DNA from 3 places in the Sinobaca sp. H24 genome. Region 2 is predicted to be linked to each of the others. Evidence: riboswitches for the same ligand, from Rfam matches in the RefSeq annotation. Region 2 holds a riboswitch; each other region holds the start of a gene.
What was found. Region 2 has a riboswitch for glycine ahead of gcvT (glycine cleavage system aminomethyltransferase GcvT). Riboswitches for the same ligand answer to the same signal wherever they lie in the genome.
Positions count from the first base shown of each region.

Region 1: it holds a riboswitch for glycine, as region 2 does, so the genes downstream of both, gcvT (glycine cleavage system aminomethyltransferase GcvT) here and gcvT (glycine cleavage system aminomethyltransferase GcvT) in region 2, are expected to answer to the same signal.
Region 3: it holds a riboswitch for glycine, as region 2 does, so the genes downstream of both, MMY81_RS08280 (serine dehydratase beta chain) here and gcvT (glycine cleavage system aminomethyltransferase GcvT) in region 2, are expected to answer to the same signal.

Region 1 is NZ_JALBWT010000002.1:135,578-145,789, reverse strand. It holds partial or broken gene MMY81_RS03895 (vitamin B12-dependent ribonucleotide reductase) at 1-348, opposite strand, end outside; gene MMY81_RS03890 (aminotransferase class IV) at 740-958, shown strand; gene dat (D-amino-acid transaminase) at 862-1,599, shown strand; partial or broken gene MMY81_RS03880 (lipoate--protein ligase family protein) at 1,634-2,469, opposite strand; gene MMY81_RS03875 (rhodanese-like domain-containing protein) at 2,639-3,013, shown strand; gene gcvPB (aminomethyl-transferring glycine dehydrogenase subunit GcvPB) at 3,048-4,529, opposite strand; gene gcvPA (aminomethyl-transferring glycine dehydrogenase subunit GcvPA) at 4,526-5,878, opposite strand; gene gcvT (glycine cleavage system aminomethyltransferase GcvT) at 5,897-6,991, opposite strand; glycine riboswitch at 7,133-7,230, opposite strand; gene MMY81_RS03855 (DUF2759 domain-containing protein) at 7,246-7,413, opposite strand; gene MMY81_RS03850 (MBL fold metallo-hydrolase) at 7,572-8,210, shown strand; gene MMY81_RS03845 (DUF2626 domain-containing protein) at 8,282-8,521, opposite strand; gene MMY81_RS03840 (hypothetical protein) at 8,609-8,884, opposite strand; gene MMY81_RS03835 (competence type IV pilus minor pilin ComGF) at 8,948-9,400, opposite strand; gene MMY81_RS03830 (hypothetical protein) at 9,387-9,719, opposite strand; gene comGD (competence type IV pilus minor pilin ComGD) at 9,706-10,152, opposite strand; gene comGC (competence type IV pilus major pilin ComGC) at 10,152-10,212, opposite strand, start outside.
Region 2 is NZ_JALBWT010000027.1:33,441-43,652, reverse strand. It holds gene gcvPA (aminomethyl-transferring glycine dehydrogenase subunit GcvPA) at 1-996, opposite strand, end outside; partial or broken gene gcvT (glycine cleavage system aminomethyltransferase GcvT) at 1,015-2,110, opposite strand; glycine riboswitch at 2,250-2,347, opposite strand; gene MMY81_RS24330 (DUF2759 domain-containing protein) at 2,364-2,531, opposite strand; partial or broken gene MMY81_RS24325 (MBL fold metallo-hydrolase) at 2,690-3,327, shown strand; partial or broken gene MMY81_RS24320 (DUF2626 family protein) at 3,397-3,634, opposite strand; gene MMY81_RS24315 (hypothetical protein) at 3,751-4,062, opposite strand; gene MMY81_RS24310 (competence type IV pilus minor pilin ComGF) at 4,059-4,505, opposite strand; gene MMY81_RS24305 (hypothetical protein) at 4,498-4,830, opposite strand; gene comGD (competence type IV pilus minor pilin ComGD) at 4,814-5,263, opposite strand; gene comGC (competence type IV pilus major pilin ComGC) at 5,263-5,571, opposite strand; gene MMY81_RS24290 (hypothetical protein) at 5,568-5,711, opposite strand; gene comGB (competence type IV pilus assembly protein ComGB) at 5,729-6,757, opposite strand; gene MMY81_RS24280 (ATPase, T2SS/T4P/T4SS family) at 6,747-7,574, opposite strand; gene MMY81_RS24275 (hypothetical protein) at 7,639-7,806, opposite strand; gene MMY81_RS24270 (MTH1187 family thiamine-binding protein) at 8,004-8,540, opposite strand; gene MMY81_RS24265 (hypothetical protein) at 8,957-9,613, opposite strand; partial or broken gene aspA (aspartate ammonia-lyase) at 9,674-10,212, opposite strand, start outside.
Region 3 is NZ_JALBWT010000004.1:198,967-209,178, forward strand. It holds gene MMY81_RS33305 (hypothetical protein) at 11-145, opposite strand; gene MMY81_RS08275 (L-serine ammonia-lyase, iron-sulfur-dependent, subunit alpha) at 223-747, opposite strand; gene MMY81_RS08280 (serine dehydratase beta chain) at 716-1,246, opposite strand; glycine riboswitch at 1,428-1,533, opposite strand; gene MMY81_RS08285 (iron-hydroxamate ABC transporter substrate-binding protein) at 1,674-2,639, shown strand; gene MMY81_RS08290 (class I SAM-dependent methyltransferase) at 2,623-3,222, opposite strand; gene MMY81_RS08295 (hypothetical protein) at 3,274-3,438, opposite strand; gene MMY81_RS08300 (hypothetical protein) at 3,656-3,973, shown strand; partial or broken gene MMY81_RS08305 (putative bifunctional diguanylate cyclase/phosphodiesterase) at 4,103-5,404, shown strand; gene MMY81_RS08310 (hypothetical protein) at 5,540-5,758, opposite strand; gene MMY81_RS08315 (hypothetical protein) at 5,939-6,652, shown strand; gene MMY81_RS08320 (calcium/sodium antiporter) at 6,705-7,658, opposite strand; gene MMY81_RS08325 (hypothetical protein) at 7,871-8,143, shown strand; gene MMY81_RS08330 (hypothetical protein) at 8,252-8,593, shown strand; gene MMY81_RS08335 (universal stress protein) at 8,811-9,236, opposite strand; gene MMY81_RS08340 (universal stress protein) at 9,233-9,646, opposite strand; gene MMY81_RS08345 (ribose-phosphate diphosphokinase) at 9,862-10,212, opposite strand, start outside.

The DNA of each region.
Region 1 (10,212 bases), on a different contig from region 2:
GACAACCGTTCCTGTTTCAGCTTCCTTTTCGTTAAGAAGCGGGAGGAATTCATCATCTACTCTTACTTCTGCTGTATTATTTTCCCGGTCAATAACGGTGACAAACCCAAATCCTCTGGCAGGGAATTTTGGATCTTCTTTTACAGTTAAAATAACAAAATCATTTTCTTTCAGTGTCTTTTTTTCCGTATCTTTAAACGTATAACGGTCAAGCATGACCAGACGGGAAACACCTGATTTTGTCATCTGCATGTCTTCTGTTACGGGGTGGACCTGCGGGAAAAGGGATATATCTTCATTTAGTTGAACCGTATTTACTTTAGGCATTTGTTTTGTTGCTGTACTCATGTAAATTCCTCCTGTTTCACTTCTCAATTTTTCGGAATCGAACCGGCAGACCAGGCTGTTTTTTCTGTAGAACAAGAAATAAACACCAGATTAGTTTGGCATGCAGCTGATTTAAAGCTCTTTCTGAATGATACCATACGATCTTCGGTTAAATCAATATATAGTATTTATAATTTATATATTGACACTATATATAGTTTTCAAACCTCTTTTATAAATTTGTCAATTTCATAAAAGGACAAAATAAGAAGCTATCCGCTCCTAAACTGTCATACGCCGTTAAAAAACCCGTTATTTCATTAAATTCATTTCTTGCACAGAAGAACGAAATTTGTATGTAGGTTTTTATTCTTTTTCATGGTATCTTAGAAAAAAAGCCGGAGGTAATATAATGAACTATGTATGGAGAAAAGGCAATCTTATAGAACGCAGTAACGCTGAAGTTTCGTTTGAAGACCGCGGATATTATTTCGGCGACGGTGTATATGAAGTAGTGCGCCTTTATAACGGCATCTGCTTCAGCTCGAGGAGCACTATAAACGATTCGTACGCAGCACAGAGGAAATTGATATTCCTATTCCATTCGACCTGCTTCAATTCGAAGATATGATAAATTCACTATCAGAGAAAAATAATGTTTCCAACGGCTACATTTATATTCAAATTACGCGTGGGGAGCAGGAGCGCAATCATTTATATGAACGCGGGCTCGACCCTGTAGTAACTGCTTTTGCAAAAGAAGCCCCTATTCCTTTTGAAAAGCAGAAAATCGGGATTGCTCTTTACGCGCTCGAAGATATTAGATGGCTCCGCTGCGATATAAAAACCATTAATCTGCTGGGAAATGTAATGGCTAAACGCAAAGCTGAAGACAATGCATGCGATGAAGCCCTTCAGCATCGGGGAACAACTGTAACGGAAGGGTCTTCGACCAATATTTTTATTGTTAAAGATGGTGCTGTGATTACCCATCCTGCCAATGAGCTTATATTAAATGGTATTACCCGGCTGTTTATTCAAGAGCTTGCGGAAAAGCACCATGTTCCTTTTCTTGAAAAAACCTTTTCTGTAGAAGAAGCATCCCATGCAGATGAAATGTTTATTTCCAGTACAACAATGGAAATTACGCCGGTGGTCCGTATTGAGGGCTCTTTTCAAGCAGACTATTCCATCGGTCCGGTTACCAGACAGCTCCAGGAAGCGTTTTCCGAAGCTGTCAGACCACACCAGAAATCATCCCACTTAAAATAATAAACAAAAAAACCCGCTGAAAGGCGGGTTTTTTTTACCTGCGGTAATTCCATTCATCTGATTCGTAACGTTCTGCTGCCAGTGCCTGTATTTCGTTTTCCTGTTCCTCGGTGAGCTTATAGTCCACCCAGTCTACATTCAGTCCGTCAGCGAAACCTTTATGAAACGCCTGCACTACCTGCTCATGTGTTACAGGTGTCGTTTTTAATGCATTAATAGCTACGGCTTTTTTGCGGAAGGCACGCTGCATTCTTTCCCGTACCCGGTCATTGGAGTACGTAAATACATCGAACAGCATGTCTTCATCAAGGTCGATAATGATCGATCCGTGCTGGAGTATGACGCCCTTCTGCCTCGTTTGGGCGCTGCCTGCAATTTTACGTCCTTCCACTACCAGCTCATACCAGCTCGGGGCATCAAAGCAGACCGCAGACTGGGGATTTTTCAATCCCTGTTCTTCTTCTTTGCTTTTAGGTACTGAAAAATAAGCGTCCAGTCCCAGATTCAAAAATCCCTGAAGCAGCCCCTCGGATATTACACGATACGCTTCTGTTACAGTAGCGGGCATAAGCGGGTGTTCCTCCGATACAATGACGCTGTACGTCAATTCCTGATCATGCAGCACTGCCCTTCCCCCGGTCGGCCGGCGGACAAAACCGAGTTTATGTTTATCTACTGCATCTAAATCGATATCTTTATGTACCTTTTGAAAATAGCCGATTGAGAGAGTAGACGGATTCCAGCCGTAAAGCGTACCACCGGCGGAATTTTTCCTTCGCTGTGCCAGCGCAGGAGCATTTCATCCATTGCCATATTATACGCAGGAGATTGTTTCCCTGAGTCTATAAAGTACCATTTTTCTTTTTCCATTTCAGCACACCTTTCTTTTCATCTTTCAGTGTACCAAAGCTTTTTCTATTTCTAAAGAAGTTAAGATTTTTCCCGGCAATTTGCTTTGTATAATAGATTTGTTTTGCTTCTTGAAGCAAAAATTATTATAATATTCCTTGTGAGCTTTTTTTAAAGGAGAGGAACAAATATGGCTTGGATCCTATGGGGTATTATCATCGTTTTGTTGTCATTTCTACTATACAGAAGGCTTGTAAAGCCTAAGTTTCTAACAGAATTGACAGAAGAAGAATTCAAACAGGGGTACAGAAAAGCACAGCTGATTGACGTAAGAGAACCCCGTGAATATGACGGCGGCCATATACTCGGCGCCAGAAACATTCCGCTTTCCCAGTTAAAACAGCGCATTACGGAAATCCGGAAGGATCAGGCGGTCTATTTATACTGTCAGTCCGGGTCCCGCAGCAAGCAGGCGGCTCGTGTTATCCAAAAGAAAACCGGCAATGAGGACATTTATCAATTAAAAACCGGCTTCAAAAAATGGACCGGCAAAATTAGAAAATAAAAAGCTGTCTCCCCGCGGAGACAGCTTTTTTGTTCTATGATTGATAAGCTTCTTCTTTTTTAGAAAATTCATGCCGTAGCACGGGTTTTCTTGCAGCCAGCGTCTCATCGAGTCTTTTGATTACGGTTGTATGAGGGGCTTCCTGAACCGTTTCCGGATTTTCTTCCGCCTCTTTGGCAATCGTTATCATCGCGTCTGCAAATTCATCCAGCGTTTCTTTTGCCTCGGTTTCTGTCGGTTCAAACATCATACACTCCTCTACATTGGTAGGAAAATAAATGGTAGGAGGATGATAGCCGAAATCAAGCAGCCGCTTCGCAATATCCAACGTTCTGACCCCGAGCTGTTTCTGTCTTTTTCCGGAAAGAACAAATTCATGCTTGCAGTGTTTATTGTACGGCAGATCATAATAAGGCTCGAGAAGCCTCATCAGGTAGTTTGCATTCAGAACTGCATATTCAGACACTTTACGCAGACCTTCAGCCCCCATCGTGCGGATATACGTATGCGCACGTACGTTAATGCCAAAGTTTCCGTAAAAAGGTTTTACACGTCCAATAGATTCCGGACGGTCATAGTCCCATTTGTAGGCTTCATTTTCTTTTACAAGCAGCGGTTTCGGAAGATAAGCGATTAAATCCTTTTTTACACCTACAGGTCCGCTTCCCGGACCACCGCCTCCGTGCGGGCCGGTAAATGTTTTATGCAGATTCAGGTGAACCACATCAAATCCCATATCGCCCGGGCGCGCTATTCCTAATATAGCATTGGAGTTCGCCCCATCATAATACAGCTTGCCTCCAGCCTGATGAATAATCGCCGCCATTTCCTGGATATCCTCTTCAAACAAGCCAAGTGTATTTGGGTTTGTAAGCATTAGAGCTGCCGTGTCTTCCCCAACGACTTCTTTTAAATGCTCAAGATCCACCAGACCACGTTCATCGGTTTTTACCGTCACTGAATCAAACCCGGCTACCGTAGCGGACGCTGGATTTGTGCCGTGTGCCGAATCCGGAACAATAACCTTGGTTCGTTTAAGGTCTCCATTAGCTTCGTGGAACGCTCTAATCATCATCAGGCCGGTCCATTCCCCCTGCGCTCCTGCGGCCGGCTGAAGCGTCACTTCATCCATTCCTGCTATCTCTTTGAGCTCTTCCTGCAGCTCATACATCAGCTGCATCGCGCCCTGCACCTGATAGTCCGGCTGATACGGATGAAGATGGGCAAATCCTTTCAGCCTGGCGGAGTCTTCGTTCATTTTAGGGTTATATTTCATCGTACATGAACCAAGCGGATAAAAGCCGGAATCCACTCCGTGATTTCTAGTCGATAGTGCTGTATAGTGCCTCATAATCTGCAGCTCTGATACTTCCGGAAGTTCCGGGCTGTCTGTCCGCTGCATTTCTGCAGGCAGAATGGTATCCATATCCACATCAGGTACTTCCAGTTCCGGCAGCGAATAACCTGTACGACCAGCTTTGCTGTACTCAAAAATCAGCTTTTGTTCTTTATTCATGCCAGCACCCCCTTCAGTTCTTCCACAAAGAGATCAATCTCTGCTTTGCTGCGTTTATCTGTTACACAAAGCAGCATCTGTCCTTTTTTGCCTGCTTTCGTCTGTTCCAGGTCGTATCCGCCAATGATGCCGCGTTCGAATAGGGCACGGTTTATTTTATCGGTCGAGTCCGGGAGTTGAATAACAAATTCATTAAAAACGGGCTGCTCTGCTGTTATTTGTATTCCTGCCTGCTGCAGCTGTTGTTTCATATAATGTGTTTTTTTAACGTTTTGGGCGGCCATCTCTTTGACTCCCTGCCTGCCGAGCGCCGTCATGGCTACAGATGCAGCCAGGGCATTGAGTGCCTGGTTGGAACAGATGTTGGACGTCGCTTTATCACGGCGTATATGCTGTTCTCTCGTCTGAAGCGTCAATACAAATCCACGGATGCCATCCTCGTCCTCCGTCTGGCCGACGAGCCTGCCCGGTACTTTTCTCATTAATTTTTTCGTCGTTGTAAAATAACCGCAGTGTGGGCCCCCGAACTGCGTCGGAATCCCAAATGGCTGTGCATCGCCGGTCACGATGTCTGCACCAAATGAGCCGGGTGATTTCAGTACGCCTAGTGCCAGAGGATTACTGGATACGACAAATAGTGATTTATACTGATGGATCAGTTTTTCGGCGGCCTGCAGATCTTCAATGGAACCATAGAAGTTAGGATACTGCAGGATAACCCCGGCCGTATGTTCATCAATCTGTTTTTCCAGTGCATCCATATCTGTTTTTCCATCCGTAAGCGGAATAGTCTCTACCACGATCCCAGGTCCGGAGGCATACGTTTCTATTACATGCAGCGATTCCGGATGAACGCCTTCCGATACTAAAATTTTCCGCGATGGGCTTTTGTGCTGGCTTCCTGCAACCAGTGCCGCTTCGGCCAGCGCGGTATGGCCGTCATACATAGACGAGTTGGCAATATCCATCCCTGTCAATTCACATACCATCGTTTGAAATTCAAAAATTGCCTGCAGTTCCCCCTGGGAAATTTCCGGCTGGTAAGGCGTGTAGGCTGTGTAAAATTCTGAACGCCGGATCACATGATCAACAATGGAAGGAATGTAGTGATCATAAACCCCCGCTCCTAAAAAGGAAGGGTACGACTGAAGATCAGCGTTTTTATCGCTCAACTGCTGGAGCTCTTTCATTAATGCCGTTTCATTTAATGGGGCACGCAGTTTCATTTCCCCTTTATAGCGTATCTTTTCAGGAATATCAGCAAAGAGTTCTTCTGTAGTGGAAACCCCTATGGTTTTGAGCATTTCCTGTTTATCGGTTTCTGTCATAGGCAGATAGCGAAAATCCATTCCTATTCCTCCTCTTTCTTATCCTTTTTTATAAAACGGGACCGGTACGACTTTTGCTTTTTTATTCTTGCCTCTAACATCTACAATAACTTCACTGCCTATCTCCGCAGCTTCGGTTTCCATTAAAACGAGACCGACATTTTTGCCAAGAGTCGGCGACTGTGTCCCGGAAGTCACAAATCCTACCTCTTTATTATCAGTGGAAAATACAATGTATCCGGTACGGGGAATGCCTTTATCAATCATTTCAATACCGGCCAGTTTTCGCGGAATTCCGTTATCTTTCTGCTTTTGCAGTGCTGTTTTTCCTATGAATTCACGGGAATCCTTCAGCTTTACTGCAAAACCCATTCCCGCTTCCAGCGGAGAAATAGTGTCAGATAATTCCTGCCCGTACAAGGGAAGCTTTGCTTCAAATCGAAGCGTGTCTCTGGCACCGAGACCAGCCGGCACAAGGCCGTGGGTACTGCCCGCGCTCATCAGCGTTTCCCATAGCCCCTCAGCATCTTCGGACCGGCAGTAAAGCTCAAATCCATCTTCTCCGGTATAGCCGGTACGGCTGGCGAGCACCCGGTATCCGGCGATATCCGCCTTTTCGAGAAAGCGGAACGGTCTGATTTCATCTAAATCTGCTTTTGTTAAAGTCTGCAGTATTTCTGCTGCCTTTGGTCCCTGCAGAGCAAGAAGAGCCGTTTCTGATGATATATCTTTGATTTGAACATCCGGGCCGGCATAGGTGGTAAGCCAGTTTATGTCTTTTGATGTATTGGCTGCATTTAGGACAAGAAAATACTTTTCCTCATTCAGCTGATAAACCAGAAGATCATCTACTGTACCTCCGTCTTCATTGCATAAAAAAGTGTACATCGCTTTGCCATTTTCCAACGCTTCCGGATTATTTGTAAGCATCTTCTGTAGAAAAGCTGCTGCTCCCTGCCCCTCTACGATTGCTTCTCCCATATGAGACACATCGAACAGTCCCGCCTTCGTTCTTACAGCTTCATGCTCTTCTTTAATGCTGCTGAAGCGGACCGGCAGCTCCCAGCCGCCAAAATCCGTTATCTTTGCGCCGTACTTTTCATAAAGTGGGTAAAGCGGTGTTCGTAATGGCATATGCATCCTCCTTCGTTTATAAAACAAAAAGACAGAGAAACCCCTGACATGGGGTTTCTCTGTCCTAAAACCAGAAAGTTTCATCTCTATGTGAGACTGTCTTCGTGGGTGGCCCGTTTGAACGGGCGCTCTCCAGAGATTCGTCGGATAAAAGTCTGTTTGCCTGAGAGATTCACCGCTGCTGCAGTTTGCTCCTTCGGCGCCGCTTCTTTATATGCGGGCTCTCCCTTTATCGTCATCCGTCATTATTCACTTTATATACTCGGTGCTCCGCTTATTATCGTCATAACGGAAAACCATCCAAAAACTAGAAAAGCAACTCCTGCAAAACCGACAGCGAAAAAATTACGGCGCTTTATTTCCCTTACTACAGCGAGAGCACACAGGATTGCCACTATTAAAAGTGTTATACCTATAGCCATGCAGCCTACCCCCTTTAATATGTACAGTAGTCTATTTACATTTTTCAAATAATTATGATATTGCTTTAATTATACCGTTTGTTTTCTTATTTTGCACCTATATTTTTTTTGGCGTACAATAACTAATAGACTGCGAAACGAAAGGAGCCATTCCTGCTATGGATTGGAAACAAATACCGTTAGGCCCTCTACAGACGAATTGTTATGTTTTATTTAATGAAAATAAAGAGGCTGTTATTTTTGATCCCGGCGGCCACGGGGATATCTTAAATACCTGGCTGATTGAAAACGATCTCCGCCCACAGGCTGTTTTATTAACCCACGCCCACTTTGACCATATTGGTGCGGTTGAAGATGTTCGTCAAAAATGGAACATCCCGGTGTATCTGCACGAAACAGAAAATGACTGGCTTACGGATCCCGAAAAAAATGGATCCTCCCGTTTTCTTGGCGGGGCCACCATAAAAGCGGAGCCTGCCGATGTGTTTATTACTAAAGAATCCGAACTTCAAGCAGGTTCTTTTCACTTCAGCCTATTTCATACTCCCGGCCATTCCCCCGGCAGCGTCTCTTTTTATCATAAAGAGACCGAAACGGTATTTTCAGGAGACGTGCTCTTTGAAAATGGGATTGGCAGAACAGATCTGCCCGGAGGAGATTACGAAACACTGATCAAAAGCATTAATGATTTCCTTATGCCTCTTCCTGAAGATACCGCAGTTGCCTGCGGCCACGGAAATGTGACGACCATCGGAAATGAAATGACATCCAATCCTTTTCTTCATGGATTTTCTTAAAAATAATGTACGCCATGCAAAAAGGCTCTCCAAAGGAGAGCCTTTCTGCTTGAAAAGAGTTTATCTGCTTTTTAATGAAAACCAGTTTCCATCATAAAAGTCGTGTAATAGGTAAACCCTACAAAAAAGACAGTTAAGTAAATGCCGAAAATATAAACATACATTCTTTCAGATAAATTCATAAAACCTAATCCAAGAAAAACGGCGGTCTGAGCGAAAAAGAGCAGAGCCATTTGAAACATGTCCCCTACAAAGAAAAGCACTGCAAATACAGTCGTCCAAAAAGAAATCACCCGAAACATGCGATCCATTCAACATACCCCCTTTTCTTATCTTTAGCGCTAGTATGTATGCCCTGTAAATAAGAGTAGTTGTATATAGTATATAGCAGAAAACTTCTATTTGTAAATGCTTTCAAAGCTTTCCTGTGCGGATTCATAAGAAAAGGAATGACTTCTCCGTTCTCCGCCCTCGAGCTCTGCTGAAATCATCACGCGGGACGTCCCGGGTCCGGTAATGGTTGAGACCACGACCGCCTCTCCCGTTGGAAACACATACTCTTGTTCTCCCGGCTGTTTTCCTTCCTGATACCATTTCTTTTCTGCATTTTGAAGCATCCATTCCAGTTGGATGCTTTGTTCATGCAGAGCAGCGTTTTGTTTTGTGAACTGCATAGCTCCCAACCATGAGCAGCACCAGTCCCGCACAGAGAGCACATACAGCAGCTGCTATCGGCATCATTCCACCCTTTTGATCCAACCGTCATCCCTCCCTATAATTGACAGCCGGAATCCTGCTGCTGTTTCCCATGTGCGTCCATTTTTCTCTGTTACGGTAATATATGCCCCATACTCTCTTGGTTCTACGTGAAAGTTTTCCACATTCTGAAGAACAATTTCAAACCCTTCGTTATTTTTCCTCCTTACAATCCGGTCGCCCCGTTGTTCATAGAGACGCGTATCGACAGACTCTTTTATCACCAGCCTGCCGTTTCCTACTTCTAATTGATGCGCGTAGTCAAAATCCGTTTTAAGTTGTTGGAAAAACACAGGTATATCCTGCCTTCCTTTTACTACATCACTTGAGAATACGCCTATTAGTGGAATAATTAAAACGATAACAATAAGCGTTATGGAGAGGGAAAGTACTGTTTCAATAAGGGTAAACCCTGAGTCTTTATCCGTATACATGCAGACATTTTTCCGTGTTTCGTTTATTTTGCGCCTCCCATTCTACACAGACCGTCGTGCCGCCCTGTTCTTCATAAGTTCGTAATGTGTATATGCCTTTTGGACTTTGGGTCTGGTAGGGCTGTTTTGTAACCTCTGCTGTATTAACGAGCCATGCCTCTTCTTCCAGCACAGCCAGTGCTTTTTGTTCTTCCTGCACGGAACGAATTTCTACAGCCGCAGTAATATATAAAGGAAGGACAAATAAGCCGGCAAGAAGAATTAAAGCAAGGGCACCCGTAGATTCGAGAAGCGTAAAACCTTTATTAGATTGGTTCAATATAAAACCTCCCGCTGCCGAGGAGAAAAACGAGTTTGTACCGCCTGTTCGGCGTATCAATCGTTAACGTTCCAGGCCGGCGGATATTTCCGGCTGCCGTAAAGACAATGTCCGACTCTTTTAAACTTGCACTTTCTATATACACACCGGGAGGCATTTGTTTCGATGCGGCCGCCGGGGAATGAAACGGCTTAATGTGATAGGACTGAGAGTTTGAATCAAATAGAAAATGGGTCACCTCTTCATGAGAATATGCATACTGCTGGGCGAATAACAAATCTTCTTCAAGGGTGTACAAAAACCGCTGGATTTCTTTTTCTTGATAAAACGTATAAAGACTATGAATCGGCCAGGCGGTAAATATGACCAGCATACCTAGAACAATGAGCATTTCTACCATCGTATGCCCCTTCTCATTTAAAACGGCTGCCATTAAGACCCCTTGCGTACCTTCCCGTTTTCCAACACAAGAGTGGATTCATCCGGGCATGTG
Region 2 (10,212 bases):
CGAGCAGATGTTGGATGTCGCTTTGTCTCTGCGGATGTGCTGCTCTCTTGTCTGGAGGGTCAGTACAAATCCACGGATTCCATCTTCATCTTCCGTTTGTCCGACAAGTCTGCCTGGTACTTTACGCATTAATTTTTTTGTTGTCGTAAAATATCCGCAGTGCGGACCGCCAAACTGGGTTGGGATACCAAAAGGCTGGGCGTCGCCGGTAACAATATCGGCACCAAATGAGCCGGGTGATTTCAGTACGCCAAGTGCCAGCGGATTACTTGATACGATGAATAAGGATTTATGCTGGTGGATTAGTTTTTCTGCAGACTGAAGATCTTCAATCGAGCCGTAAAAATTAGGATACTGAAGGATAACACCGGCTGTATGCTCGTCGATTTGTTTTTCCAGCTCGTCCATATCTGTTTTTCCATCTGTAAGAGGAATGGTCTCCACTATAATTCCCGGCCCGGAAGCATAGGTTTCGATTACGTGCAGCGATTCCGGATGAACACCTTCCGACACTAAAATTTTCCGCGAGGAACTTTTGTGCTGGCTTCCTGCAACCAGTGCCGCTTCGGCAAGGGCGGTATGGCCGTCATACATAGATGAATTGGCAATGTCCATGCCAGTTAGTTCACATATCATTGTCTGAAACTCAAAAATAGCCTGCAGCTCTCCCTGGGAAATTTCAGGCTGGTAAGGAGTGTAAGCTGTATAAAATTCTGAACGCCTGATAACATGATCAACAATCGAAGGAATATAATGATCATACACTCCTGCGCCTAAAAAAGAGGGGTACGACTGCAGATCAGCATTTTTATTACTCAACTGCTGCAGTTCTTTCATTAATGCTGTTTCATTCAATGGGGCACGCAGTTTCATTTCCCCTTTGTACCGTATCTTTTCCGGAATATCGGCAAAAAGTTCTTCTGTAGTGGAAACTCCTATAGTTTTTAGCATTTCCTGCTTATCGGTTTCTGTCATGGGCAAATATCGAAAATCCATTTTTATTCCTCCTCTTTCCTATCCTTTTTTATAAAATGGAACCGGTACGACTTTTGCTGTTTTATTCTTGCCTCTAACATCAACAATAACTTCACTGCCCAACTCTGCCGCTGCTGCTTCTATTAAAACGAGACCGACATTCTTTCCAAGAGTAGGAGACTGCGTTCCGGAAGTGACAAAGCCCACTTCTCTGGAGTCAGGAGAAAATACGGTGTAGCCAGTGCGGGGTATACCTTTATCGATCATTTCAATTCCAGCAAGTTTTCTCGGAACTCCGGCCTCTTTTTGCTTTTGCAGTGCTTTTTTTCCAATAAATTCTCTGGAATCCTTCAGCTTCACAGCGAAACCCATTCCTGCCTCCAGAGGAGAAATGGTATCAGAAAGTTCCTGTCCATACAGAGGAAGCTTCGCTTCAAAACGAAGCGTGTCCCTGGCTCCGAGTCCTGCCGGCAAAAGACCGTGCGGGCCCCCTGCCTCCATGATCGTCTCCCATATACCCGCAGCATCTTCTGCTTTGCAGTAAATTTCGAATCCATCTTCTCCCGTATAGCCGGTGCGGCTTGCAAGCACCCGGCACCCAGCAAGCTCTGTCTTTTCAGAAAATCGAAAAGGCTTGATTTCTTTTAAGTTAGTTTGTGTTAATGTCTGTAGAATTTTCTTCTGCTGCAGGTCCCTGCAGGGCAAGAAGAGCTGTTTCTTTTGATATATCTTTTATTTGAACGTCCGGCCCGGCATGCTCCGTAAGCCAGTCAACATCTTTCGACGTATTGGCTGCATTAAGTACGAGAAAATATTTTTCTTCATTCAGTTGATAAACAAGCAGGTCATCAATCGTCCCTCCCTGTTCATTGCACAAAAAAGTGTACATGGCCTTGCCATTTTCCAATGAAGCCGGGTTGTTGGTAAGCATTTTCTGCAGAAAAGCCTCTGCATCTTTCCCTTCTACAATGGCTTCTCCCATGTGAGAGACATCAAACAATCCAGCTTTTGTTCTTACCGCCTCATGTTCTTCTTTAATACTGCTAAAACGAACCGGCAGCTCCCAGCCTCCAAAATCCGTTGTTTTTGCCCCATACTTTTCATATAGCGTGTAGAGCGGTGTCTGCAATGGCATTGTATATCCTCCTTCATTTGTAAAAACAAAAAAGACAGAGAAACCCCTGATATGGGTTTCTCTGTCCTAAAACCAGAAAGTTTCATCTCTATGAGACTGTCTTCGTGGGTGGCCCGCTCACGGGCACTCTCCAGAGATTCGTCGGATAAAAGTCTGTTTGCCTGAGAGATTCACTGCTGCTGCAGTTTGCTCCTTCGGCGCCGCTCCTCTGTATGCGGGCTCTCCCTTTATCGTCATCCGTCGATATTCTTTTTTATATGCTTGGTGCCCCGCTGATTAACGTCATGACGGAAAACCATCCAAAGACTAAAAAAGCGACTCCTGCAAAACCAACAGCAAAAAAATTACGGCGTCTTAATTCTCTTACTACAGCGAGAGCACACAGGATTGCCACTATTAAAAGTGTTACACCTAAAGCCATGCGGTCTACCCCCTTTAATATGTACAGTATTCTATTTACATTTTTCAAACAATTATGATATTGATTTAATTATACCGTTTGTTTTCTTATTTTGCACCTATATTTTTTTTAACGTACAATAAATGATAGACCGGCAAACGAAAGGAGTCCTCTTGATTATGGATTGGAAGCAAATACCGTTAGGCCCCCTGCAGACAAATTGTTATGTGTTATTTAATAAAAATAAAGAAGCCGTTATTTTTGACCCAGGTGGACATGGAGATGTACTAAATGCCTGGCTATCCGATAATAACCTTCAACCTCTGGCTGTGCTGCTAACCCATGCTCATTTTGACCATATTGGCGCTGTAGAAGATGTGCGTCAAAAATGGAATATACCTGTTTATCTGCATGAATCGGAACAAGATTGGCTTACAGACCCTGAAAAAAATGGGTCATCCCGCTTTTTAGGAGATGCAGCCATTAAAGCAGAGCCTGCTGACGTATTTATCACGAAAGAATCCGAGCTCAACATAGGATCTTTTCATTTTACCCTCTTTCATACTCCCGGCCACTCACCGGGCAGCATTTCTTTTTACCATAAAGAAACAAAAACCGTTTTTCAGGAGACGTATTATTTGAAAGCGGCATTGGCCGGACGGACCTGCCGGGCGGAGACTACGAAACGCTTATTACCAGCATTAACGAAGCGCTTATGCCGCTTCCTGAAGAAACTTCTGTTGCCTGCGGCCATGGGAATGTTACTACGATTGGAAATGAGATGGCCTCTAACCCTTTTCTTCATGGGTTTTCTTAAAACAATACTAGAATACAAAACAAAAAGGCTCTCGATGGGAGCCTTTTTGTTTTGAAAAAAACGGCATTTCTAATGAAAACCTGTTTCCATCATAAATGTGGTGTAATAAGTAAATCCTACAAAAAAAACGGTTAAATAGATGCCAAAAATATAAACATACATTCGTTCAGATAAGTTCATGAAACCAAGTCCAGAAAAACAGCGGTCTGAGCAAAAAAGAAAACAGCCATTTGAAACATATCCCCAACAAGAAAAGCACTGCAAATACAGTCGTCCAAAATGAAATCACCCGAAACATGCGATCCATTCAACATACCCCCTTTTCTTATCATTAGCGCTATTATGTATGCCCTTTAAATAAGAGTAGTTGTATATAGTATATAGCAGAAAACTTCTATTTGTAAATGCTTTCAAAGCTTTAGTTCATCGATTCATAATAAAAGGAGTGGCTCCTTTCCTCTCCGCTCTCGAGCTGCGCTGTAATCTTGACACGGGCTTTTCGGATACAGGAGAGCTGGAATTAATTACAGCCTTTGCTTCAGGAAAAATATATTCCTGTTTCCCCGCCTGTTTTCCATCCTGATACCATTTCTTTTCTGCATTTTGAAGCGTCCATTCCAGCCTGATACTTTGTTCATGAAGCACTGCGTTTTGTTTATGAACCGCATAGCTTCCAACCATGAGCATTGCCAGTCCGGCGCATAGTGCGCATAGTGCTGCGGCTATAGGCATCATTCCTCCCTTTTGATCCAGCCTCCATCCCTCCCTATGACCGACAGGCGGAATCCTGCAGGCGTCTCCCATTTTCGTCCGTTTTTTTCTATCACTGTAATATAAGCACCATATTTTCTGGGCTCCACGTAAAACGTTTCCACATTCTGGAGAACAATTTCAAATCCTTCATTGTTTTTTCTACGCACAATCCGGTCTTCCCGCTGTTCATAAAGACGTTCATCCTCTGGTTCTTTTATTACTATCCGGTTTTCTTCTATTTCTAACTCATGGGCATAATCAAAATCCGTTTTAAGCTGCTGAAAAAATATCGGAATGTCCTGTCTTCCTTTTATCAAATCGCTGGAGAATACCCCTATAAAAGGGATAATCAGTACAACAACAATGAGCGTTATTGCTAAAGATAGTACTGTTTCAATGAGAGTAAATCCTGATTCTTCACCCATATACATGCAGGCATTTTTTCGAATTTCGTTTATTTTGTGCCTCCCATTCCACACAAACCGTGGTTCCGCCCTTTTCCCTATAGCTGTGTAAAGTATATATGTCCCTCGGGCTCTTAGACTGATAGGGCTGTTTCGTAACATCTGCTGTGTTTACAAGCCATGCCTCTTCTTCCAGAACAGCCAGAGCTCTCTGCTCTTCCTGAACCGAACGAATTTCTATAGAAGCTGTTGTATACAAAGGAAGCACGAACAGTCCGGCAAGCAGAATTAAAGCAAGAGCCCCTGTGGATTCAAGCAGCGTAAAACCCTTATCCCATTGGTTCAATATAAAACCTCCCGCTGCCAAGCAGAAAAACCAGTCTGTACCGCTTATTCGGTGTATCAATCGTCAATGTTCCCGGCCGGCGGATGTTGCCATTTGCCGTAAAAACAACATCTGACTCTTTTAAACTGGCGCTTTCTACATACACTCCTTCCGGCATTTTCTTTGATTTAACAGCTGATGAATGAAAAGGTTTTATGCTGTAAGATCCAGCGCTTGAATTAAATAAAAATTGAGTTACTTCTTCATGAGAATATGCGTATTGCTGGGCAAACAGCAAATCTTCTTCAAGCACATGCAGAAATCGTTCGATTTCTTTTACCTGATAAAATGTATAGAGACTGTGTATAGGCCAGGCAGTAAATATAATAAGTATTCCCAGCACAATCAGCATTTCTGTCATCGTATGCCCTTTTTCATTGAATACTGGTGTCATTAAGACCCTTTGCGCACTTTCCCATTTTCCAGTACGAGAGGCGATTCATCCGGGCAGGTTATTCTATCGACATATTCCGCTTCCTGAAGTTCACTGAGAGAAGACGGGGCTTTATTGTATTCTACTGCATATGCGGCTGCCTGTGATTCCAACAGTTTAATCGTAGCGTCACAGCCTTTATTCTGAGCCACTCCGTTATTGGTAACAACGTTTGGAATGGCAATCAATAAAAGAACGGTAATAATCAATAGAACAATAAGCATTTCCACCATCGTAAATCCCGATTCTTTCATATTTCTTTTTGTCATGCGCCGTTTCTCCTTTGAATAATAATTTTTAACAGAGCTTCAATATTTTCCTCCTGAATCTGTTCAAGCTTTGTTACTTTTTCCTGAAGCACCATAAATTCTTCTTCTGCAAATGGTGTCTTTTCTGATATAACCGGCATCTGTGTACCTCCTTTTTTTAAATAGCATTCATTAGTTCAAACATTGGTAAAAATACGGCAAGAAACAAGCTGAGAACAATAAAACCTACAGCCGAAAATAAAACAGGCTGAAAAATCATTACCGCTTTTTTGACTTTTTCTTCGAGAAGATGCAAAAGCCTCTCGCTGTAAAACGATAAATGATTTCCTAATTTACCCGAAGCCTGCCCGTGGGATATAACAAATTTCATTTCTTCCTGAAAAACATTAAGGGCTTCCAGCGCATCGGCTAAGGGCTGTCCTTCCCTGAGGCGATCCTTCAGCGCACACCCCTGTTCTTGAAAAAACAAAAAATGATCCTGTTTTTCAAACACAAGACAGGCATTATGAATGGACAGTCCTCCTTTCAACAGACTACTCATTTGGAATGAAAAATACTGGGTAAGAAATAATCTAATATAAGAAGATAACAGAGGAATACGCATGAGGTGTTCTACTTTTTTTGTCGGGGAAATACGTCTGAAGTAAACGGTCCACCAAAGAACAAGCACAATCCCTGCAAACATAGGTGGAATAAGCAGATAAGGTGCATAGCGGACTCCAATAAAGACCGCATTCGTAAATAAAGGCAGCTCCACGTGCAGAGAGGTAAACAGCTGTTCAAACTGCGGGAAAAGGTATTGAAGCATAACAAATCCAATCATAAAAAGGATCCAAATTAACAGCAGAGGATACATCGACATTTTTTTCAGCTCATGCAGGACCGCAAGTCTTCTCGCATAATGTCTTCCGGCATCTTCCAATCCCTGGTTAAGCGTGCCCGACTGCTCTGAGAAATAAACAAATGCAGTGACGTCTGCTGGAAAATGAAGCGGCGCCAGCAGATCGTGAAAAGAACTCCCTTTTTTTAATTCCTCTATCATCCATTCCACATTTTCTTTAATAAATTGAGGCTGTTCCCATGTAAGCAGATGAAGCGCCTGATCAAGAGTATATCCGTTTGTCAGCAGTTCCCCGCATTTTTCCAGGAAAGCTGCCTTGTCTTTCTTTTTCCATTTATCTTTCACTGGTTTCCTCCTTATCGAGGAAATAATAAGACGGCAGCAGTTGAAAAGCCGCTGCTTTCGCTAATTGACGCTCATAAATAGGGTTGGATTGATTGGAAGATTGGAGAGGGTTCTGCAGCGCTTTCTGGAGACTGGAACCAGTCAGCATATCATAAACAGGGAATCTGGAGGCGTGCTGATGGCGGGAGCATAAAGGAGAGCATGGGGAAGGATAACACCAGCTGCAGTGACGGAGTATGAGCTCCTGCGTGGATACGGCAAGCAGTGTTTCTTTTAGATCAAGTCTGGAGCAGCCAAAATCATAAAACCGCTGCAGTGCACTCACCGGTGATTTAGCATGCATCGTAGTCAGTACCAAATGTCCTGTTAATGCAGCTCGAATGGCGAGACGAGCCGTTTCCTCATCACGTATTTCTCCGACCATAATAACGTCCGGGTCCTGGCGCATCGAAGCTTTTAATAATTCTGAATAGGTCAGCCCGGCTTTCGTATTAACGCTCATTTGTATGTAAGCATCGTTTTTTATCTCTACCGGATCTTCTATACTAATAACTCTGACTCGTTTTTTTATTTCATTCATTAACGTATAAAGAGAGGTCGTCTTTCCTGAACCTGTGGCTCCTGTTAGTACAATCATACCGTTGGATTTGTTCATAAGAGAGGTGAATAGCTTTCTAATGCAGGAATCAAACGACAAATACTGCAGTGTCTGTCCGGCAGTTTGAGGTAAAATACGAATCGAGAGGCTTTCTTTAAACTGTGATGGAATCGTGGAAAATCGTAGATGAACGGCTGGAGAGGTATAGCGGATAAATATAGAGCCGTTTGGGGACGCCTCTGCTCACCTATATCCATGCCCGCTCTGAACTTAAAATGGGCCGTCAATCTGTCGGATTGACGTGATGAAATAGAGTGGCTGAAATGAAGCATGCCTTTAACCCGAAAAAAACAGCTGTTTCATTGTCTTTCGGATGAAAATGAATATCTGATGCGTGCAGCGCTAGTGCTTTGTCTATTAGCAGCCTGCTTTGTTTTTCAATATCCTGCAATCACTGATCCACCTGCTTTCCTTTAGAATATTATTATTGTACTCTATCATATAGAATTTGAAAAGCTTTCGAACTAAATAAATTCTATATTTTTACTTTTTATAAAGTCTTTATGCCTATAATTTATTTATTTAAAAAAAGTAAGGCATTCTTCGTTTGAACGAAGAATGCCTTACTGTAAAGAAAAGCAATGCTTTTTACATTTTATCTTGAACAGAATCCAGTTTCCTTTTCATCTGTTTTCCTTCTTTATCACGACGGTCATCAATTCGAATATTGGTGGACACCCGTTGAGCCCCTCTTTTAAAAGGAATTTCATGAATCTCTTCTATGACTGCCAAAAGATCTTTCATGTCTCCTTCGATTAATGTGCTCATTGGCGTCAGCTGAACGTCAATTTTATCCGTGTGCTGATCCAGCACTTTTTCAATCTCTGCTACATCTTCGCTCATTCCTGTATCTTTTCCAATTGGTACTACTGTAATATCAATAATTGCCATAATATCCCTCTCTTTTTTCAGTAATAATTGATAGGCCAGAACGGCTGCAGTGAGATGCTTATGCGACGGCTCTGCACAAGCTATATGCTTTTGCGTCCAGTAGGACATACGCAAAAGCCGCTTATGCCATCTATTTGTGCTGCTTTTATAAAGCCATTTATAGCCCGCAGCGGCAAAAGCTGCATTACCCCAGGCACTTCTGCGGCTGCTGTGGACAGGTCTAATAAACTCCATAAGAAACCGGTGCCTGTAATAAAACCTGCAAAGTAGAAAATCACTACATTTGTTGAACAATAGCGATTCGTTATAGCAGCCACTGTTATTCCATTAACGTTTTCGATGGTTTTTAAACCTTTATAAGAAAATACTTATGTTCCGCTCCGTGATATTGTCTCCATTCTTTTGGAAAAATAAAATGGGACCCGAAAAAAAGAAGCACTAAGGTATAAAAGGGAAGTCTTGTCATTTCCCACTCTGCTGTGCTTATACCGCCTGCCGCTCTTATTACGAGCAGGAGTCCCAGCAAAAATAAGCCTGCTTTGTATCCGGCAGGCAGGGACTGGAGCAGAAGCCAGCCTATTTTACACATGTTTGTTTTGTTTTATCCAAAGCATATACACACTGCTGTCCTTTGTGCTCGATACAGATGCTTATGTAATGCTTCCCAAAAACATCACGCCTTTTTGAAAGAGAGGCCTTTCATTACGGGGCTCCCCAGTCTGTACCAACTGTTCCGTTACCCAGTAATAATCGTCCATATGGTCGCTTTCTTCAAACCCAGGATCAAAAAAACGGAGATCCTCTGTATTGATTTCTTCATGCTCTTTCCATGTATGCAGATAGGTAATAACCGCTTCTTCGGCTTCACTGCTGTTCAAAACAACTTCCACCCTGCCGTCATTACCATACGTTTCGTGATCATCTGCCTGGTTGGGGAACACAAACAAAACCCCATCTTCTTTTTTTTCCCCTTCCCCTTCAAATATCGTTTCCTCACTGTGCCGAAGTGTTACCGCGGTTTCATTTATTTCGCTGCCGGCAAGTGCATCTCCATTCCCGTCAAGAAACGTTACGCCTATGTAATCTGTGCCTGTAATTCCATCGTCCGGGGAAGCCTCCCAGAGCCATTCGGCCTCTAATAAAGTTTGTTCCCCTTCTTTTGTAAGGTGTGGAAGCCAGCTGATGCTTTCGCTGAGTTCTTCGTTTGTTATCGATTCTGTCTGATTAAGATAATATATACCACTTGCAAACATAAATACCGTAAGAATAAGCGGAAGTATAACGACCAGTTTATTGCTTCTAAACATACTCGGCCCCTCTCTGCAGAAACAAAGAAAAAGGCTCCTCAGAAAACTGGAGCCCTTTACTTAGTCCTGATACATAAATTTAGCTCCTGCAATACCTGGATTGGTCATCTCTTTAGCATTCAGTATTTCATCAAGCTCTTCTGCAGAAAGAATGCCTCTCTCCAAGCAGATCTCCCGCACGCTTCGTCCGGTTTCAATAGCCTCTTTAGCAATTCTCGAAGCAGCTTCATAGCCGACATGCGGGTTAATAGCCGTAATAATCCCGACACTTCTTTCTACCAGATCCTTATTGTGCTCAACGTTTGCTGTGATTCCATCTACAGCAAATTCTTTAAATACTTCCAGACCATTCTGCAGGATTGATAAAGACTGCAGCAGATTAAATACGAGCACCGGTTCCATAACATTTAATTCCAGCTGACCGGCTTCTGAGGCGAGGCTGATCGTATGGTCATTTCCTATAACCTGAAAAGAAATTTGATTGATAACTTCACACATAACCGGATTTACTTTTCCAGGCATGATAGACGAGCCAGGCTGACGCGACGGCAGATTGATTTCATTGAATCCCGTCCGTGGACCAGAACTCATTAACCGAA
Region 3 (10,212 bases), on a different contig from region 2:
AATCTCGTAATCAGCGGATTCTGCGGGTGCGCATCCGCCCCCGGCTTTTATGCCGTTTTTTTGCATTTTTGCTGCGCTCGATCCGGTGCATCGACACGCCAACGAGCAGGGCGCCAATAATTGATAACCATAAAATCAGATCCATAGCCATCCTCCTTTGCAAAACGAACTCATATAGGTGTTATCATATCATAGAAAAGAAGGCATTTCTCTAATCCCCTGTTAAAAAGAACAAGGCCTGGCCGCCATCGCTGCTGACGCTTTCTGTCCGGCAGGGGTTACCGCAAGTCCGCCTTTGGAAGTTTCTTTTAAAGCAGACGGCATGCTGCTTCCAATGCGATGCACGGTATCAATCACTTCATCACAGGGTATTCGGCTTTGTATACCGGCTGAGCCTGCAGTAGGCGTAGCAACGATCACTTCCATGCGGGCATTGCTCTCTGAGACAGCCATCGCAAACAGCATAGCGTCACTGATTAAAGTTCCGGACAACGGTGTGCCCTGTTGAACATAGTCGTTCATACGGGAGGCATCACCGCCCGAAAGACCACTTTCGGATTCACAGGTATTAGCTGTTCCTTTTTGGACAGCCTGCTTCATTACCTGCAGCCGTTCTTTCATCTGCAGACGAACTGCTTCCTCTGATCTGCCGGACCGAATAACTTCCCGGTTAAGCATCCATTCTCCTATAGAACTGCTTCCTGCCTCTGCTGCCTCAACTATATCCTTCATTCGCTCTTTCATCATGAATATCTGTCCTCCTTTTTTTAAAGTCGGCTGCAATTAGTTTTAATGCTGCATCGGCTGCGATTGCAATATGTACTGGTTCATTATTGAGCGAGCGGATTTCTGACAGCCCTCCGCCGATAGAAGCTCCTTCTACTATTACAGTTTGTCCAGATAAGTGAGCTTTAATAACAGCAGTGTTCGGATGACCGTCCCATCCCACGTCAGTCATTGGATTTAGTATAATATTCATTTTCATGTCCTCTGCTTCTTTCTGTGACTCACGTATACCGTGTGATCGAGCATCCATACCCAGCAGTCCGCCAACAATCGCTTTATCAGTACCATGCCCTTGAAATGTATCGGCAAAAGAACCATATAAGGTGATTTCTGCCCATTCCGGTACGTTCCCCAGCCATTCATAAACGAATCGTCCAATCGAAACCGCACCCGCTGTATGGGAACTGGACGGTCCTACCATAATTGGTCCGATAATATCAAAACAACTGTCAAAACTCATTAAACCCACGCTCCTTATTGGATTGATGGATTTTCTCTTATCCAGTAATGCTTCACCGCGCAAAAAAGGGACAGAGAAAAGCCAGAATTTCTTCTGCCTTTTCTCTGTCCCTTTTACCTGAGAGATTTGCTTCAAACAAGGAAGCTCCCCTTTGGCGGCCCGCAGGCTCTCTCCAGAGTTGCATCCAGCAGCGGTCAGTTTACCTGAGAGTTTAGCCGCCAAGGCTTTTTTGGCGAATTGCTCCTTCGGTGCCGGATACTTAAACCGGTCTCTCCCCCTGCTGTCATTTGCCGAACATATTATTTCTTTGAATATACCGCTGTATTCTCTTAAAGTCAACGTTCTATTATATCTGGACAAACAAAAATATTCCTGTTATGTTTTAAATGATAATGATTTTCAATATCAATAAAGGATGTGTATGTATATGTTGAAAAAATGGACGACAGCTTCTGTTTTTCTTTTCTGTCTTGCGCTTTTTCTTTCCGCCTGCGGAAACAGCGGCTCTGAGGAAAACAGCGATACCGGAGAAGCCGGACAGGCTGAGGAATCCAGTGACACGAGAACCGTTACCGCTGAAAATGGTGAAGTGGAAATCCCGGCAGATCCGGAGCGTGTTATTGCGCTGCAATTCGCCGGCGACCTTCTTGCTTTAGGTATTGAGCCCATAGGCGTGGATTCTACAATAAAAAACAATTCCGAACAGCTGGGAGAGGAACTGGCTGATGCGGAAGATGTAGGAGATCCCTCCGTGGAAAAGGTCCTGGAAATGGAACCGGATCTTATTGTAGCCCCTACATATTTAGACGAAAATGTTATCAGCCAGCTCGAACAAATTGCTCCAACGGTTACTGCACCATGGGCGGAGATGGATGCAAAAGAAGAAGTGGCATATTTCGGTGAGATGCTTGGTCGTGAAGAAGAGGCAGATGAATGGATTGCTTCCTACGAACAGCAGGCCGAAGACGCCCAGGAACAAATCAATGATATTATTGATTCCGGCGAAACCGTGGGAGTGTATGAATTATCTGCGAAGGAAATATACGTCCACACCACACCGGGACGCGGCTCCTATAATTTATACGAAACCCTGGGTCTGCCTGCTCCTGACCTCGTTCAGGAGGAAGTACTGGATCCCGGCGAACAGTTCGCAGCGCTTTCTCTGGAAGCACTGCCCGACTATGCAGCGGACCATATGTTTGTCACTGTCTATGAGGAAGGCGGCGTGGAAGAAGCAGAACAATTAATGGAGAGTTCCATTTGGAAAAGTCTGCCTGCTTATCAAAACGACCAGATATATATGGTGCCACTGGAGAAATTCTGGTTTAATGACGGAGTTTCGCTGGAAAGACAGCTTGATATTCAGGTGGAGGAGCTTACTTCAGGGGACTGACTCCAGAAGGTACATAAGCTTCTATAATGAGAAATAGTCCGCCGTATAATGAACGAACCTGATTGATGCGCAGCGGACTTTCTTCCACCAGCTGCCGGGTCGGCCGGTTCAGCTGACAGCCCTCTGCGGCCAGCTGCCAGGCTGGTGTTAGAAAATCCTGGAGCGCCGCCGCCTTTGGGTGATGATCCATTCGAACATGCTCAAATAACTGTACGCGCCCCCCTGGTTTGACGACTCTAGCAGTTTCGCTGAGAGCGAGTACGGGATCCGGGATTGTGCAGAACGCAAGAAAGGCGGCGGCTTCATCAAACGTATTATCAGGAAAAGGAATGCATTCAGCAGAAGCTTCTGCCCAGTAGAGTTCCCCATGCTTTCTCTTACGGGAAATGCGTCTGATTTTAGCGGCATCCGGCTCCAGCATGGTGACACTTTCCGCCTGCTGATAGTAAGGTATCGAAGCACCTGTACCAGAGCCGATATCAAGCACATGTCCTTTAACAGATTCGAGCATCCCGCGGCGTATCTGCCTAAAGCGGCTGTGTTCGAGCGGAGCCATAAGCATATCGTAAATACAGCCTTTCATTTTTTTCCCCCAGACAAAACCGGTTCTCTAGAAAGAGGACCGGTTTTTTATTTATGATTCTTCAGCGCCTGCTGCGTTTTCTTTTGGACGCTTCCGTTTTATATCGATAATGCGTCCGCCGGCAAAGCCTTCGTTAATCATGCGGTCGATATCAAGTTCATATTCTTTTATTTCATCACGAACGATACCCTTTTTCTCTTTTTCAGGAGCAGTCATCTTTGCCACCTCCCTTCTTGAAAAACGGCTCACCTGAAAAATAAATCAGGTATATTTTCTTACTCCTATTATATCATGATCTTCAAGATATGAATCATTTCCTACATTTTATTTCGTTCACTGTGGTAGAATATACTTAACTATATTCTCAAATTATGGTAGAAATATAATATTATATCCATTCTGCTTTAATTTAGAGTTTGAAGGAGAAACGATAATGCCTTATATGGAAATTAATTATACAGAAAAGCTGGATCACATTGTGTCGGAAGCAATTGATTATTTAAGCGCTTCTCTGCAGGCAAATACAATATTTTTTTCCACTACCGATGGAAACGTTAACACGATAAGACGCGTTTTCAATCGCAGGCATAAGCTGCTAAAAGAAGGCGAAATCCGGGATTACCGCCACGAGTTCTGCCAGGTGGTTACGCGGAGTGGAGAAAACCCGCTCGTTATTAATGATTTAAGTCTTCACCCGCTCACGAAAGACCATCCGGTTACCCGGCTGGTGGGCACCGGCTCTTTAATGTGAGTTCCTATTTATACAGAAGAAAAAGTTATTGTCGGAAGCCTCTGCGTTCTGGATCTCGATCCGTATCATTTTGCGGAGGAACATGTACGGCTGATGAAAATGCTTGGGTTTATTGTCAATCAGAGTCTAATGCTTGAAGATGCCTTAATAACAGACAGGCTGACAGGTTTATACAATCGTTCTTATATTTTTGATCATTTTCCGTGTTACAGTACCACCCACTCCCGAATAGCGGTTCTTTATTTGGATTTTGATTACTTTAAAGAGATAAACGACATATACGGACACGCCGCTGGAGACAAAGCACTTCAGTCAATCAGCCAATGTCTAACCACTTATCTTCCCCCACAGAGCACGGTTGCCAGAATCGGAGGCGATGAATTTGTTGTGCTGATCCCCCAGGAAAACATACCCCTTACTCAAGCATATATTCATGATATTTTCGATCATATTCATAAAGAGTGTCATAACGACGGAATGATTATTGAAGGAGATAAGATATTTTTCACGTTCAGTGCCGGGGTCAGCATGTATCCGGAAGATGGAAACGTCATGGAAGACCTTTTGAATAAAGCCGATATGGCTATGTATGGGGCAAAAGATAAAGGTAAAAACCGAGTGGAGTTTTACAAGGAGGATATACTGGGGACCTACACGAGAAACTTCTTTATAAAAAACGAGTTGAAGCAGGCGGTAAAAAAAGAGCAGTTCCACATTATGTTCCAGCCGCTGGTTGAACTGGGGACAAACCGGATAATTGGTGCCGAATCCCTGCTCCGCTGGACGCACCCTTATCTGGGAGCTGTCTCTCCCTTTGAGTTTATTCCTATCGCAGAAAACGCCGGCCTGATGAGAGACATTGGCAGCTGGGTGCTGGAAGAAAGCTTTCGCCTGACCGGGGACTGGATAAAATCGCGGAAAGACGACTTTCAACTTGCGGTCAACATCTCTCCGCAGCAGTTTGAGGACGGGCAGATGGCTGAAAATATCATTACGCTTCTTCACGATTACCAAATTCCACCCTCCCAGCTTAATATTGAAATCACCGAGGGCATGATTATCCGCCAGGAACAGCAGTCACTTGATCTGCTGCGCACACTGAAACGAGAAGGTGTTCAAATCGCACTCGATGATTTCGGTACCGGATATTCTTCTCTTTAATATTTAGCTTCATTTCCAGTTGATATGATCAAAATTGATAAATCCCTGACTATGAATCTGGATGCCGCCTCGAACAAAAAAATCATCGAAGCGATTATTCGATTAGCGGAATCAATGGATATTGTACCGCTCGCAGAGGGTATTGAAACAAAAGAACAGCTGGCCTTTTTAAAAGAAAATGCCTGTTTGTTTGGCCAGGGCTATTATTTTGACAAGCCAATGCTGCCCGAAGCATTTGCCTCTAAGTATTTACAAGGAGATGTTGTATAACCTATCCTTCACATTTATAAAAACAGCCGCGCAGGTAGTCTCTGCGCGGCTGTTTTTATAAAGGAGATTCCTTATAGCTGCTGAGACGAAGAGCAAAAGGAAAAATCAAAAAGACTAGGACATAACTTACTGTTATTACACCTGCCACTTGAACAAATGATAAATTAATAACACAAATACCAGCAGGCTGGCGGCGGCCACAAAGTACAATAAGGCAAAGCGGATCATAGAGGTGAACGTCGGATACTGGGTTTCCCCGCAAAAAGGACAATCCCACTGATTCCCCGAACGACTTAGGTTGGAAAGGGTCTGCTTGTATTTCCATTTTCTGCGGCAGCTTCTGCATATAGGCATAAAAGCCTCCCTCTTCGTTTAGAACTTTTTTACATATTTAGTATATCGTACTAAAAACGCGTCGTACAGCCATTGTTTCATACAGATTTTTTTAGAAAAAAGGACTTCCTTCTTGTTTTTTATGGAAAGGGATATGCTATATTTAATTGGCTGTATAAAAAAAGGAGACGACATCCAAATATGATTACGATAGATTCTATAATTATTGGAATTGGCTTCTTGCTGATTCAGCTGTTTGCAAGCCAGATTATTTCCAAAACGAAACTATCTACGTCCCGCTGGCTTTCGCTATGTGGTGGCGTAGCGATTGCCTATGTATTTGTTTATATTCTGCCCACCCTTCATGATGAGCAGAATAAACTGGGTGGTGAAGCCCCTCTGGGCTCAGAGCTGTATGTACTGGGACTGCTTGGCCTGCTTGTCTATTTTACCATCTACAAATTAGCGGATTACCGTAAGGATGAAACGCATGGCGCGACCCGTTTTTATTTTGTGGAAGCAGGTTTTTTCGCGGCTTATACCTTTATGGTCACCTACATCGTTGTTTCGTCTGATGTAAAAACAGTCGAAGCCCTGTTTTACGGAACCGCTATTGGTCTTCATTTTATCGGCATCTCCTATAACTTATCCCTAGAGAACAAACCGCTTCATCTTCGATATGGACGGTTCATCCTGGCAGCGGCAACCATCGGAGGCTGTGCTGCCGGCGTGTTTGGCCCATCTACCGGTCTTTATGTGGATTCGATGATTGCTTTTACGTCCGGCGCCATGATTTTTAATGTTATCAGCAAGGAAATGCCATCGGAGAAGCATACACACCTTTATATTTTTCTCGGTGCTGCCGTAGTTTACGCAGCCACCATTACAATCTTAAGCTCGATATTAAGCTGGTAATAAAAAACCAACCCCGTCCGCTCTTTTCAGGAGCTGTCGGGGTTGGTTTAGTCTAATTTCGAATAATAATATAAATCATGTATAAAATATAAGCGACTGCAAGCGTGACTCCTTCTTTTCGTCCAATCGTATAGCTCGTTCTGGAAAATACGAGCAGCACCACGGTCAGGATAATCATCAAAATGATATCAAAAAACACTTTGCTGTCAACTGCAAGCGGAGATACAGCAGAGGCGGCACCAAGGACAAAAAAGATATTAAATATGTTGCTGCCGACGATATTGCCGATGGCTATTCCTCCCTCTTTTTTTAACGCAGCCGTTACAGAAGTAATCAGCTCCGGCAGAGAGGTTCCAATTGCTACAATCGTCAACCCAACAAGGGTTGTGCTCATTCCAAAGGAAACTGCAATCTCTGATGCGCTGCCCACGACCAGGTCACCCCCGAAAATAATAGCGGCCAGTCCTAGAATCGTAAGGAATATATATTTCCCCCATACTTTGCCGTCTGTCGTTTCCTGCGCGGTCTGTGCGCTGCGGTCTCTTCTTGCCACTTCAAAGATATAATACAGAAATACAGCAAAGAACAGCAATAGGACAAAACCGTCACTGCGGGTAATGATATTGGTGCTTGCTGTCTGCAGTACGGCATCACTCATTAAAATCAACAAAGCGATTCCTGCCAGCAGAGTAAATGGAATCTCTTTACGAATCGTTTCTGCCTCTACTTTTAATGGAGCGATCAGCGCAGTCAGCCCAATAACGAATGTGATATTAAAAATGTTACTGCCTACTACGTTTCCAAGCGCTACTCCTGCATTGTCCTCCAGAGCAGCCGTTATACTGACCGTAGCTTCCGGAGAGCTTGTTCCAAATGCCACAATCGTCAGACCGACAAGCAGCGGGCTGACCTGCAGATTTTCCGCTATGCGCGAGGCACCTTTGACAAAATAATCCGCTCCCTTAATTAATAAAGCAAATCCCACTAATAGCAATACATAAGTCACCTGGCATTCCCTCACTCTATGTTATTTGAATGCTTTCCTTTTAAGAAAAGGCACTGTTTTCTTCTATACCTGTTCATTTATCCAGTGAAACTTTCGATTCTGTCTGCCAACTGCTGCTATGAAAAAAAGGAAAAGCAAAAACTTGAAAATAATCATCACAACCCCTATCATAAAAAATAGTTTATACTTCACGCGAAAGGGTGTGCTCCCTTATGTTATTTTCATCCACCTTATCGGAAACACAGATGGGAAAATTAAAGAAAGCACTCGGATTGGATAATCATCATGTTCCTGTACAGAATTTTTATTATGGATCTGCTGCTGATGAAGACTGGCGCGATTTAATTCGAAAAGGGTTCGCCCATAAAGAAGATCCTCACTATCCCTCTAAAGAAAATATGACTATTTATTTTGTATCGTTTGAAGCCATCCTGCCGGTAAGCGGACAGGTAATGACACCTGAAGAATACTATTATTTGAAGTGAAAGCAGCCCGGGCTTTTTATGCCCTGCTGCTTTTTTAATAATACCATGTTTACATGAAGCGTAATTCGGAAATGGCTACAGTAGCACACAATTAGAAGGGTGAGATATATGAGTTTACAAGTAATTATCAGCAAAACAAATGAAGAAATTGAAGTACGTTCTGTAGAAGGACAGCAGGACATTTACGATATCGCGGGAAACGAAGCGATTACGCTCGAAATGATCCCGGAGCTCGATATTTATGCACTTGTTTCAGAAGGTCAATATGAAGAAGCCGATTATAAAATGAAATCCAAAGATTTTGGAGATTTAACGAATAAGTACTCCCTAAAAGGCACATCCGTGCTGTTGGCATTGGATTCCAAAGGCAATTACAGTTCATTAACTGATATGCAGGTAGAAGCGGTCCGCCAGCTTCAAGAAGAACAAGGTGGATTAATTAATAAATAAAACAGAGCGCTCCCGTATAGGGAGCGTTTTTTTATTGTTGATATATTATTGTCCGCCTGCTCAAGCATAGTCGATATGTAATACTGATTCTACATCACGTTCCTCCTTATCTTCTATTATATAAAATAAATTCTTTAGTTACCTGATTATATGAATATTTACACAAAATATACTTATTTATGTAAAAGGGAATTACCACACGTAATTCCCTTTCTTTCTATTGGTGATTACGAATGATTAACACATCACACGCTGCCCGCCTGGCAATTCCCTCGGAAACACTACCCAGAAAAAACCGCTCGGTGCTGCTTAAACCGGAAGCCCCTACAATAATTAGATCAACATGATGTCTATGCGCCGTTTCTTTTGGAAGAATGAGTTTAGGCGATCCGGCCTGAAGTGATAAAACCAGCTTATCTTCCTCCATTCCTTCTTCTTTAGCCATTCTGCTGTACTCATTAATAAGCTTTTCTCCATTTTCTTTAAACGTTTCCAATATATGATCGCGGTAATTGTCAGCGCTGGATACCATTGGCGTGTGCATAGCATGCGCAATAACGACGGAAGCTCCGGACTCTTTTGCCATAGCAATTCCTTTTTTAAAAGCATCGAGACCGGTATCTGAGCCGTCTACTGGTATCATAATCGTTTGATACGTTTTCTCCGGCTCGTCCCTAACAATGTAAATTTTTCGAATGTCCCGGCACCTGATGCTCCTGATACAATTAAATCAGCAGCAAATTCCGCCGCTATCTCTTTAGGGATTTTTGATTTTGGCATACCCTGCTGCATAGAAATACTTACATTGCTCACCCCGGATTTTTCTGCAATTTCCTTGCATTCATCTAGAATAGCCTGGCCTTTTTCTTCAGCTGTCGGCAGCACGTAAGGTGAATAAAGCTGCATCCGGCTGTAGTTGCGATAATCTACCACGTGTGTGATAACCAGTCTGCTTTCGTTGGTTTTTGCAAGCTCAATACTTCTTTTTAAAGCAAAGTGGGATTCCTCGGATCCGTCTGCCGCAACCAGTATCGTTTTATACCGTGTCTTCATGATTTCCCCCTGCCTCTCTCGTGGATTTATTACGTTTAGTATATACCAGTTTTTTTAACATGAACGTGATACATATCACACTAAATGGAGGATGTTTATTTTGCTGATTTTGATATTTTTGATGTTTATTTAATTTTTAAAAATAATATGGTACGTGAAATTATAAATATACTTCTATTAAGACCGCAGGCATGACCTGCGGTCTTAACTACTAATCAGCGTTTAAAAAGCTTATCTACAGACTGCCTGTTATGCACGCGGCTGATCGCTTCTGCGAAAAAAGGTGCCGCTGATAAAACTTTCATATTCTTACCCTGTTTTTCTTTTGGAATTTGAATGGTATCCGTTACGACCATCTCTTCTATTGGAGCCTGTTCGATCAGTTCCACCGCATTTCCTGAGAGCACTGCATGGGTGCAGCAGGCATATATTGTTTCGGTGCCGCTGTCTTTGAGCGCCTGGGCAGCTGATGCAATCGTTTTGCCGGTATCTATTAGATCATCAATAATAATGGCATTTTTGCCTGCCGTGTCACCAATAATGTTTACAATTTCTGATTCCCGGGG